2 regions of the Candidatus Neomicrothrix parvicella Bio17-1 genome follow, and region 2 is predicted to be linked to the other one. Evidence: riboswitches for the same ligand, from Rfam matches in the RefSeq annotation. Region 2 holds a riboswitch; the other holds the start of a gene.
What was found. Region 2 has a riboswitch for cobalamin ahead of MPARV_RS0107570 (S-layer homology domain-containing protein). Riboswitches for the same ligand answer to the same signal wherever they lie in the genome.
Positions count from the first base shown of each region.

Region 1: it holds a riboswitch for cobalamin, as region 2 does, so the genes downstream of both, MPARV_RS25545 (hypothetical protein) here and MPARV_RS0107570 (S-layer homology domain-containing protein) in region 2, are expected to answer to the same signal.

Region 1 is NZ_AMPG01000002.1:292,113-297,572, forward strand. Features, by position in the region: gene aqpZ (aquaporin Z) at 1-612, shown strand, start outside; gene MPARV_RS0109590 (hypothetical protein) at 638-892, opposite strand; tRNA gene MPARV_RS0109595 (tRNA-Ile) at 1,023-1,095, opposite strand; cobalamin riboswitch at 1,154-1,284, shown strand; gene MPARV_RS24710 (hypothetical protein) at 1,434-1,571, opposite strand; gene MPARV_RS25545 (hypothetical protein) at 1,558-2,850, shown strand; gene MPARV_RS0109620 (energy-coupling factor transporter transmembrane component T) at 2,867-4,027, shown strand; gene MPARV_RS0109625 (ABC transporter ATP-binding protein) at 4,024-5,460, shown strand, end outside.
Region 2 is NZ_AMPG01000001.1:1,574,539-1,579,998, reverse strand. Features, by position in the region: partial or broken gene MPARV_RS0107590 (RCC1 domain-containing protein) at 1-567, shown strand, start outside; gene MPARV_RS0107585 (hypothetical protein) at 507-1,007, opposite strand; gene MPARV_RS0107580 (hypothetical protein) at 1,006-1,203, shown strand; gene MPARV_RS0107575 (hypothetical protein) at 1,755-2,093, opposite strand; cobalamin riboswitch at 2,400-2,537, shown strand; gene MPARV_RS0107570 (S-layer homology domain-containing protein) at 2,604-4,238, shown strand; gene MPARV_RS0107565 (6,7-dimethyl-8-ribityllumazine synthase) at 4,309-4,770, shown strand; gene MPARV_RS0107560 (wax ester/triacylglycerol synthase domain-containing protein) at 4,805-5,460, opposite strand, start outside.

The DNA of each region.
Region 1 (5,460 bases), on a different contig from region 2:
CTGACCGTACTGACCGGGGCGTACGCCGTCGGGCACGTATCCGGTGGTCACTTCAACCCGGCGGTCACCATTGGGCTCGTCGTCGGCGGTCGCTTCGAGCCGATCAAGGCCATCGGCTACATCATCGCCCAGGTGATCGGGGCCACCATCGGTGCAGCGGTGATCTACCTGATCGCATCGGGTCAGGCGGGTTGGAAGATCGGCAAGGGTGCCGGCGCATTCGCCTCAAACGGCTACGGCGAGTTCTCGCCGGGCGGGTACTCCCTGGGCGCCGCGTTCACCGTCGAGGTGGTTCTCACCGCCGTCTTCCTCATCGTGATCCTCGGGGCCACCGCCAAGCGGGCCGCACCCGGCATGGGCGGATTGGCGATTGGGCTGTGTCTGACGCTCATCCACCTCATCTCCATTCCAGTGACCAACACCTCGGTCAACCCGGCCCGTTCCACCTCGCAGGCGATCTTCGCCGGTTCCGACCAGCTGGGGCAGCTCTGGCTGTTCTGGGTTGCGCCAATTCTTGGGGCCGCCATCGGCGCCCTCATCCACCGCTACTTCGTCGGCGACCCCGAGGACGTCATCGTGCCGACCATCGCCTCGCCCGAACCCACCCGGTAAGGCGTTCCGTTGGCCGAGCGGGTGTTCAGCGCCGGCGCCCGGCCAACTCGACACGTGCGAACACGGTGGTGACCCCTGCGGCGGTCACCACCGTGGCCATCACCCACCACACGTTGCGTCGGGAGGCCGGCCGCGGGAGGGCAGGGGCGACGAGGCTCAGCAAACCAACCCGAAACACGCCGAAGACCCAGACCAGCGGTGTGCTGATCGCGCCCAGAAGTCCCGGTCGACCGTGCATCCGCAAGTGGTCGAGCACCACCAGCAGGGGCAAGAGCGGCACGAGCACCACAAACGCCCACCGAAACGCACTGATCCGACCTGGGTCGAGCCCTGGCCGCCATGTCGAGCGGTCAGCCCCAAGTCTTGCTCAGGACCTACCAACAAGGTAAGGGCTGTGTGGTCGATTCGGGTGGGCCTGGTGGGGATCGAACCCACGACCGAAGGATTATGAGTCCTCTGCTCTCACCACTGAGCTACAGGCCCGAACGCCCGGCCATGGTAGCGACCTGCCCAGTGGCGCCCATTGGGTTTGCGCCAGGAGCTCCCATCGGGTTGACTGGCCTCGATCACACGAGGTCTCGGGGAAGCCGGTCAGATTCCGGCGCTGACCCGCAGCCGTAGGTGAGGCCAGTCCTCACAAGCCGGAATGCCGGGCCCGTGCGCTCCCAAGTCAACCGTCGAGGAAGCGCGGTTCGGAGCGGGACTTTCCTCCCGTCGCCGTGCCCGGGAGAGAACCATGCAGGCAGTCGCCGAGGCGCACAAGCGATCCCCGTGGCCTGCACTTGGCGCTGAGCTACTGATTGCACGGCATCGGATGGGTATCAGGTGAGACGCTGGGCAGCCGTCTTCGCTCTGGCGGCCTTGGTGGCGCCGGCGTGGGTCGCAGCCCCCGCAGGGGCGGCACCCGGTGCCCCCTGCTCGCCCAGCGCCGGCGGTGGAACCCGCGTGGCGGTGGTCATTGACACCGGCACGTCGGCCGTGCCCGATGCCCGCTGCTTCGAAGTGAACGCCAGCGTGAGGAACGGTGCGGAGTTCCTGGCCGCACGAGCTCAAATCTTGAATACGCCGCCGCCGACCTACGACCGGTCCGGTCTGCTGTGTTCCATCGATGGCTATCCGGCAACCGGCTGTGGCGAGCAGACGGGCAACAGTTATGCCTATTGGTCTTATTGGGATGGCCGATCCGGAAGCTGGGTGTTCAGCAACACGGGCCCAGCGAGCAGGCGCATGACCAACAGTTCGGTCGAGGGCTGGCGGTTCCAGACCGAAGGAACCCTGGCGGCCAGCGGGCCGTCACCCCGCTTTCCGGCCGACCGTGAGCGGATCTGCCCGCCACCTCCTCCTCCGACCACCCAAACCACCCAGACGACCCAGACCACCCAGACCACCCAGACCACCCAGACCACCCAGACCACCCAGACCACCCAAACCACCCAGGCGACCCAGACCACCCAGGCGACCCAAACCACCCAAACCACCCAGGCGACCCGAACCACCCAGGCGACCCAGACCACCCAGGCGACCCGAACCACCCAAACCACCCAGGCGACCCAGGCGACCCGAACCACCCAGGCGACCAAGGAACCTGCCACCTCCGCTCCCACCCGCCTGACGGCTCCCCCGCAAGGGCCGGTGGCATCGCCAACAACTCGCGCGCCGTCCGCCACCCCGTCGACAGCCACCTCACCGACCACCGCCAGACCACCCACCCCGCCGACAGCCACCTCACCGACCGCCGCCAGACCACCCGGTTCGCCGGCCGCCACCTCACCACCCGGTTCGCCGACCGCCACCTCACCACCCGGTTCGCCGGCGGCAGGCTCGCCGACCGCCGCCAAACCACCCGGTTCGCCGACCGGTCCACGGCAAGGCAGCGTCAACCAAACGCCTCAATTGCTTGCAGTCGAACCTACCGGCCGCACCGCCACGCTGCCCCAAGCGGGCGATACCGTCGACGGGGCCAAGGCAAACCCGACATCCGCATCGCCAACATCCGCGTCTTCGAGTCTCACCACGACCTCCGCAGTCAATAAACCGCAAGGGGGCCCCACCACCCTGGCCCGAGGTGACGGCGAAGACATTGGCCGGGTCACCAACGTGGCCCAGGCGGGCGACTTGACGGTGCCCGGCTCCAAGCAGTCCTCATCGACCGGGTGGTGGGGCGCCGGTATCGGGATCGGCGCCATCGGCGGCTCGTTCGTCTCGGCCAGGTGGCTCCGGCGACGCCGCTTGTCGTGAAGCCGGGTCGACACACGTGAAGCACTCTTCGTTGGGCGTGAAGGATCCTGCTCAGGTTCTCGATCCCGGTGATGCCGGCCATCCGGGGGCCTGGTGGATTTGGAGCCTGCTGCTCGCGGGCGCGTCACTTCGAACCACCAACGTGATCGTCTTGGCACTGGTCATCGCAGTGGCGACCCAGGTGGTCGTCGCGCGGGCCGACCCCGACTCGCCATGGTCTCGGATCCAGCGGTACGTGCTGAGTTTTGCCGTCATCATGGGGGTGTTGCGTCTGGGCCTGGTGGCCGCCTTCGCCCCGCGTACCCCCGGCACCGTGCTTCTGACCCTCCCGACGCTCGACCTGCCCACCTGGATGGCGGGGGTTTCTGTGGGCGGGCCGGTGACCACCGGCGCAATGTTCACCGGTGTCGTGGAATCGCTGCGGCTGATCGCGCTGCTGGCCGCCTTCACGGTGCCGGCGTCGCTGGTGAGCCCCCATCGCACCGTCCGCGCCCTGCCCGATGGGGTGGCCGAGCTGGGGGTCATCACCACGGTGGCCCTCACGGTGACCCCCGCGGCAGCCGAACATGTGCGGCGACTCGCCGAGACGCGACGGCTGCGGGGACGGCCGCACCGCGGCATCCGGGGGATGCGCGGCTCGATCACGGCCGTGCTCGAGGGCTCGTTCGACCATTCCCTCACCCTGGCCGCCTCGATGGAGGCCCGTGGCTACGGCGGGCGACGTCCCGGGGAGGATCCGGGCGCTCGACGTACCGCAACATGGCTGCTCACAGCCGCCGTGGTCGTGGCATCACTTGGCGCCTTCATGATGTTGAATGCCGGCGGTTCGCGGGTGGTCGGTGCCGCAGCAATGGCCGCCGGTGCGATCCTGATCACCTTCGCACTCCGGGGAGCATCCAAGCGCAGCGTTCGCACGCGATATCGGCCGCTGGCCTGGACCGGTTCCGACTGGGTACTGGTCGCCGGTGGCCTTGCGGCGCTGGGTGGAAGCATCGTCCAGGCACGACTCAACGCAGTGGTCCTGGCTCCCGGCACCAACCCGCCCGAGGCACCACCTCTGGCGATAATCGCCATCGCCGGACTGGCGGTCGCCTACTGCTGTGCCGCCTTCTCCGGCGGTGGCCCGACGCCCACATCCCCGCCGGTACCCCTCCCCAACGCCGGGGCGGACCGATGATCTGCTTTGACGACGTCTCCTTCGCCTATGCGACGGACACTCCGGTGGTGCTCGATCATGTCAACCTCACCGTTCCGGAGGGCGACCTGGCATTGGTGACCGGCCCGACCGGTTCGGGCAAAAGCACGCTGCTCGGCGCCATCTGCGGGCTCGTACCCCGATTCTCCGGGGGCGTCCTGGCGGGCTCGGTCACCGTCGACGGCATCGCCACCTCGTCGGCGCCGCCACGCGACCTGGCCGCAACCGTCGGCTACCTACCTCAGCGGGTGGACGCCAGCTTTGTCACCGACGTGGTCGAGGACGAACTGGCCTGGACCATGGAGCAACTTGGCCTGGCGCCAGACGTCATGCGCCGCCGGGTCGAGGACACACTCGACCTTCTGGGTCTGGCCGATCTTCGCAACCGGCCGATCGCCACCCTGAGCTCCGGGCAGCGCCAGCGCGTTGCGCTGGGCGCCGTGCTGACCGCTCAGCCACGCGTCCTGGTGTTGGACGAGCCAACCTCGGCGCTCGACCCGCAAGCAGCCGAGGATGTACTTGCCGCCCTCACCAGGCTGGTCGGCGACCTGGGACTCACCATCGTGTGCTCCGAGCATCGTCTGGAGCGGGTGGTGCAGTACGCCGACTCGATCATCATCGTCGACGGCTCGGGCGCCGTCAGCCACGGACCACCCGATGCCCAGTTGGTCAACGCTCCAGTGGCCCCACCGGTGATCCATTTGGGCCGACGTCTCGGTTGGGATCCGCTGCCTCGTTCGGTGCGTGACGCCCGCCGGGCCGCCGCGACCCTCCGGAACGAGTTGCCGGCCGAGCCACCCGGCCACACAAGGCGGTCGGTCCCCGCCGGCAGCGAACCCATCGCCACAGCCGAGGACGTATGGGTCCGTTATGGCGACCGGGTGGCGCTCAGCGGCCTCAACCTGGCACTTCACCCGGGCGAGGTGACGGCGCTGATGGGCAGAAACGGCGCCGGAAAGTCGACCCTGATCTCCACGCTCGGCGGTGGGCGCGCCCCGGACAAGGGCCGGGTGCGTATCGACGGCGAAAACCCGCTCACGTTGCGTGGACGCCACTTTTTGCGACTGGTCGGCGTGGTGCCGTCGGATCCCACCCTGTTGCTGTCCGCCACCACCGTGGCTGCGGAGGTCGCCGAGGCCGACCGGGAAACCGGCACTGCGCCCGGGGTCACCGCGGCCGCACTCGAAGCGCTGCTGCCCGGGATCGACCCGGGCGCCCACCCCAGCGACCTGTCTGCGGGCCAGCGCCTGGGGTTGGCACTGGCCCTGGTGCTGGCCCACGAGCCCAGGGTCGTGCTGCTCGACGAGCCCACCACCGGACTGGACTACCGGGCAAAGGAGGCACTGGCATCATGGCTGGCCAAACTGAGCAGCCGCGGCACCGCCGTGCTGTTGGCCACCCACGACGTGGAGTTG
Region 2 (5,460 bases):
TCGTGTGCGTCCAAGCCGAACGGCGTCGCGGCCTGCTGGGGATACAACGACTATGGGCAGCTCGGTGATGGGACCACCACCGAGCTGCTGACGCCAACCCTCGTGACAGGTATCGCCGGAGTCGCCTCGATCACCTCTGGCTCCTCCTATTCGTGTGCGCTCAAACAGAACGGCAACGTGGACTGCTGGGGAAACAACGCCTACGGTCAGCTCGGTGATGGAACCACCACCAACCGACCGACGCCAGCCCCCGTGACCGGTATCGCCGGAGTCGCCTCAATCACCTCTGGGGGTAATCACGAGTGTGCGATCAAACAGGACGCCACCGTGGGCTGCTGGGGATACAACTACATCGGGCAGCTCGGGGACGGCACCACCACCGACCGAACAACACCCACCGCGGTGCCCTGGCTCGACGGGGTGACCGACGTGGCCGCGGGCGGCACCTATTCGTGTGCGCTCCAGAAAAACAGTACGGCGTACTGCTGGGGATCCAACTCCTCCGGTCAGCTCGGGGATGGTTCCATGATCGACAGGGTGACGCCCACACCGGTGGTCCGGTTGTGACGGGGTACTAGCGCGGTCAGTCCAACCGCACGTCGACTGTCACGGTGAAGCGGTTGAGGATGGAGGCGTCTCCTTCCCATGGCCGCCATCGCTTTAGGGCGATCGCGGTCGTTCCTGCGGCGGCGACGCTCAGGCTCGGTAGCCACGCCGCCACTGCCCGCCTCGCCGCTGGACGTCTCGTATCCCGCTTCGTCCAGCACGATGGATACGCCGGTCACGGGCTCGAGCTCCCACCGGTAGCCGGTCGTGGGATCATCCAACACAGCCAGCAGGATCGTGTCGCCGACATCAGCGTCGATCGCCGTTCCATCCTCAGCGTCGGTCACCTCGCTGGTGGCCATGGGCTTCACCCGGCCCGAGACCCGGGGCTCACACACTTCGAGCCGATCAGAGGAATTCGACTGCGATCGATCGATTGAATCCTCGATCATCGGGCTCATGGCGCACCTCCATCTGGATGGCAAGAGTTCGCCGCACTATCCGACCGGCCGTGTGCTCATCGAGAACGTGCTGATGCTGGCAGTGGAGATGGGGGCCGAGCCGGTTGACCGGGCGAGGTGGGACGAATGCTGCGAGCGCAACCGTTTCAACTTCGCGCTCGGCGCTACGTGGGGGCTCCCGGTGAGCCGCGCCTGAGTCACCGGAGCCTCGCAACGCGACGGATTTAGCTGCATGCGAAGAGTTCGCAGGTCGACCCGCAGTCAGGCGTAGCAGCACCTCTGCAGCGTCAGCGGCCCTGAGCGCCGCGCTGTCAGGGTGTCGGGCGTAAAGTGACCTGCCCGGTGGGACGAGGAAATGGTGAGTCGAGCCAAGTCGCGTGGTTGGTCGGACTGTTTGACAATGGGGGCACTGGGGAGTTGCCGATCGGTGGGTCGGCGGCGGCCTGGCTCGAGAGTGCCGTGGCCGGGCCTCTCGAATCGCTTCGCTGGTACGGTCCCCGATTTGGCTTGGGCCGAGGGAGCGAACACCATCCAGTTCCTCGTCGGTCGGATCGAGCTCGAGCGGATCTCCGCCGACGACTTCAACAAGGCCATCTATGAACGCTTCCGCCAGGGCCGCCACGCGGCCCAGTACTTCGATCCGTCCAAAGCAGAGAAAACCGAACCGGATGCCGGGCGGGCGCTGTCGACAGCAACCCGGGCGCTTTCCCAGACCAGAGCAGTCATCGACGGCGGGGCCGTCGGACCTTACTTAACGAGGGTTCGGTCGAGGTCGATTGGCACCAGTGGGCGGGAGGTGACGGTGTGGTGGAAGGGCCCTTCGTCATTGACCGTCCGCCGCCCGTCGTGTCCGGTGAACCGGGCCGTCCACGATCCGAACAGGTAGGCGCGCTCGATGCCCTCGATGTCAGCCAGTGCTGTGCCGGGTGCCGATGGAAACGCTCGTACGAGGATCGCCGAAAGACCCCCGAAGTAAGGCGCTCCCGTCCGCCGACCCAAGTCGGCCACCGAGAATTCGTCGTCCGGCGCGCCCATGATCGATGGCAAGATCTCGGCCTGCTGCTGGGATCGTAGGATCGGCAGCAACGATGGGGTGGCACTCCTCGCCCCATCGGCATCCATAGTTTGAATATGACCTCTCAGTATGCGGATACACCAGCCAATGCCGTTCGCAGGGTGTCGAACGGATCCCTGGTGTGAAATCGGTGAGAGCCGGTGGGTTGTTGGGCGGGTGTGGCTCAGAGTGGGGCGACAGATGAGGATGGGTGTGATCCGGTGCTCCGAGCGCCACTCGAGTGGTGGTTCGACCGTCGTGGCGCCTCGGCGAGATCGAACCAAGTCACAACCTGAGCAGCGGCGGTGACTTCGGGCTCAGCCGTTCGCCGCAGCTTGCGTTAAACCGCCAGCTGTGCTTGTCTGGCTGAGATCACACGAGGACAGGGGAAGCCGGTCAAAATCCGGCGCTGACCCGCAGCCGTAGGTGGGGTTCGCCCCACGAGTCGGAATGCCTGACCCCGTGCGCTCCCCTGTTAACCGTCGAGGAATTGCGGTTCGGAGCGGGACACCCTCCCGCTGTCGTACCCGGGAGAGGCCCCAATGTCATCTATCACCCACCAGCGAGTGCGCCCCGCTCGACGTCCAGCCGCCATGGCGACCGTCGCAGCAGTGCTGCTGACACTCGGCCTGATCAATCCGGTCGCTGCGGCGCCGCCGAACAACCCGGGCTCGTCGGCGGCCGGCTGGCTCGCCGCCCAGGTCAACGCCGACGGGGTGATCGAGGGATACAGCCCGGGCCAGGCCGACTACGGCATGACGCTTCAGGGCATTATCGGGCTTGCCGCAGCCGGCGCCGAAGGACCGACCGCCCGGCAGATGCTCGACGCGGTCAACGACGACATCGACACCGTCGTCGCCCCATACGGCGGGGACGACCCCGGCCGTCTGGCCCTGGCCACCCTGGCCAACGTCGCCCTTGGCGAGGATCCGACCGATGCCGGCGGGACCGACCTGGTCGCACGCCTCCAGGCCACCCGGCGGACAGTGTCGCCCGACATCGGCCTCTACGGCAGCGGCGACCCAACCTATGACGGCGCCTTCCGCCAGGGCCTGGCGCTGTTGGCGTTGGCGTCGGTGAACAACGATGACCCCGACGGTGAAGCCTGGCTGACCGACCAGCAGTGCGACACCGGTTCGTGGGTGGCCTACCGGGCCGACACCGCCGTCCCATGTCCCGCCGTCGACGCCGCAGCCTTCTCCGGCCCCGACACCAACTCGAGCGCCATGGCCCTGATGGGCCTGGCCACCCAGGGGGTCACCCCGGACCACGACGCCGTGACCTGGCTCGACGGCGTTCGCACCTCGACCGGCGGGTGGCCGTACTTCGGTGATGCCACCGAGCCCGCCGATGCCAGCTCGACCGGGTTGGTGCTCGCCGCCCTCCGAACCGTCACGGGCGCCTCCGACACCGAGGGCCTCGCCGCCCTCCGCACATTTCAGATCCCGTGCGAGGCCGGGGACCCCTCCGATGTTGGCGGCCTGTTCTTCCAGGCACAGGAGGATGGCAGCGAACTGCCCGACACCTTTTCGACCACCCAGGGCCTTTGGGGCCTGGGTGACGTTGCGTTCCCGGTGGTCGACGCCGCCATGGCCGATCACATCGAAACCGACTGCCCGGTCTCTTGCTCCTCACCCGCGCCGCACAGCTTCACCGACGTCGCGCCGACCGACTACTTCAACACCGCTGTCTCCTGGCTCGTCGAGTCGGAGATCACCGCCGGCGTCGCCCCGGGCCTCTACCGACCGAACAGCGTCGTGAATCGCGGTCAGATGGCCCAGTTCCTCTGGAAGGCCGCCGGGAGCCCGGAACCCGCCGAGACATACAGCTTCACCGACGTCGCGCCGACCGACTTCTACTACACCGCTGTCTCCTGGCTCGTCGAGTCGGAGATCACCGCCGGCGTCGCCCCGGGCCTCTACCGACCGAACAGCGTCGTGAATCGCGGTCAGATGGCCCAGTTCCTCTGGAAGGCCGCCGGAAGCCCGGAACCCGCCGAGACATACAGCTTCACCGACGTCGCGCCGACCGACTACTACTACACCGCTGTCTCCTGGCTCGTCGAGTCCGAGATCACCGCCGGCGTCGCCCCGGGTCTCTACGGCCCCAACCGCCAGTTGACACGAGGTCAGATGGCCCAGCTCCTCTGGAAGGCCGCGTGCGGGGCTTCGGCCTGACGGCCGCACTTCCGGTCGTTCAGGTTCATGGTTGGCTGCCCCTGCACACCAGGTTCTACGGTGCCAGCTCATGACCGAAACCGACCGCTCTGAAGCCTTTCCCACGTTGGCATTCGTTCGGGCCGGGTGGCACGCCGACCTGGTCGATCAGGCTCTCCGTGGGTTTCTTGAGGTCGCAACACCAGACCGTGCAGCAGTCGAGACGTTCGAGGTTCCCGGGGCCTTCGAGTTGCCCCTCCACGTGAAGGCGTTGGCCACGACCGGTCGCTTCGATGCCGTCGTCGCGGCCGGGCTGGTGGTGGACGGAGGTATCTACCGGCACGAATTTGTGGCAGATGCAGTGATCGGCGGACTGATGCGTGTTCAACTCGATGTGGGCGTGCCGGTGCTCTCCTGCGTGCTGACCCCGCATCACTTCCATGAGCACGAGGACCATCAGCGCTATTTTGCCGAGCACCTGAAGGGCAAGGGCAGGGAAGCGGCAGAAGCGTGCTTCGCAACACTCGAGGCACGCTCCAGACTGGAAGCGTGAGCGAGGTTCTACTCAGCTCGGGGGCTGCTGATCGTCACGTGGGACGACTTGAGCTGTTGCCTTGGCCCCCGCCGAGTTGGAGCACCTCCTCAAACCCCTCGATCAGACATGCAATGAACGCCTCGGGGTCGGCCACCGCGCCGAGGTCGGCCGTGACTCCGACGTTGCACGTACCCGCATAGGACATGAGCGTGAAGTTGGCGCTTGCCCCAATGGTGGGCCCAAAGGGATAGAAGCCAGTCACGCGGGCCCCGCCCACGTAGACGGAGTCACGAAACCCGGGCACGTTGCTGGCCAGGAAGTCGACGTGCTTCAGCATGCCGCCCGTGACCGATTGCGGCAGCAGGTTGAGAGCGCCGGCAATGAGGTTTGAATAGGGGATCGCCGGCTCATGACGCCACTCCTGGCTGATGCGGTCGATGGCCCGGATCCGATCTGCCGGGTCGTCCAGCCCCACCGGAACGACCATGCGGGTGAGGGTGATGTGGTTGCCACCCTCTTGGTCGTCGGCTGTCCGCAGGGACACGGGCATGGTCACCCGCAACTCGTCGACGGGTTGGTCGTGTCGGTCGTGGTAGCGGGCCAGCCCGCCGGCCACGGCCGCCATGAACGCATCGTTGACCGTGCCGCCGGCAGCGTGGCCGGCCCGTCGCAACTCCGCAAATGGAACGTCGAGTGCCTGGTACCGCC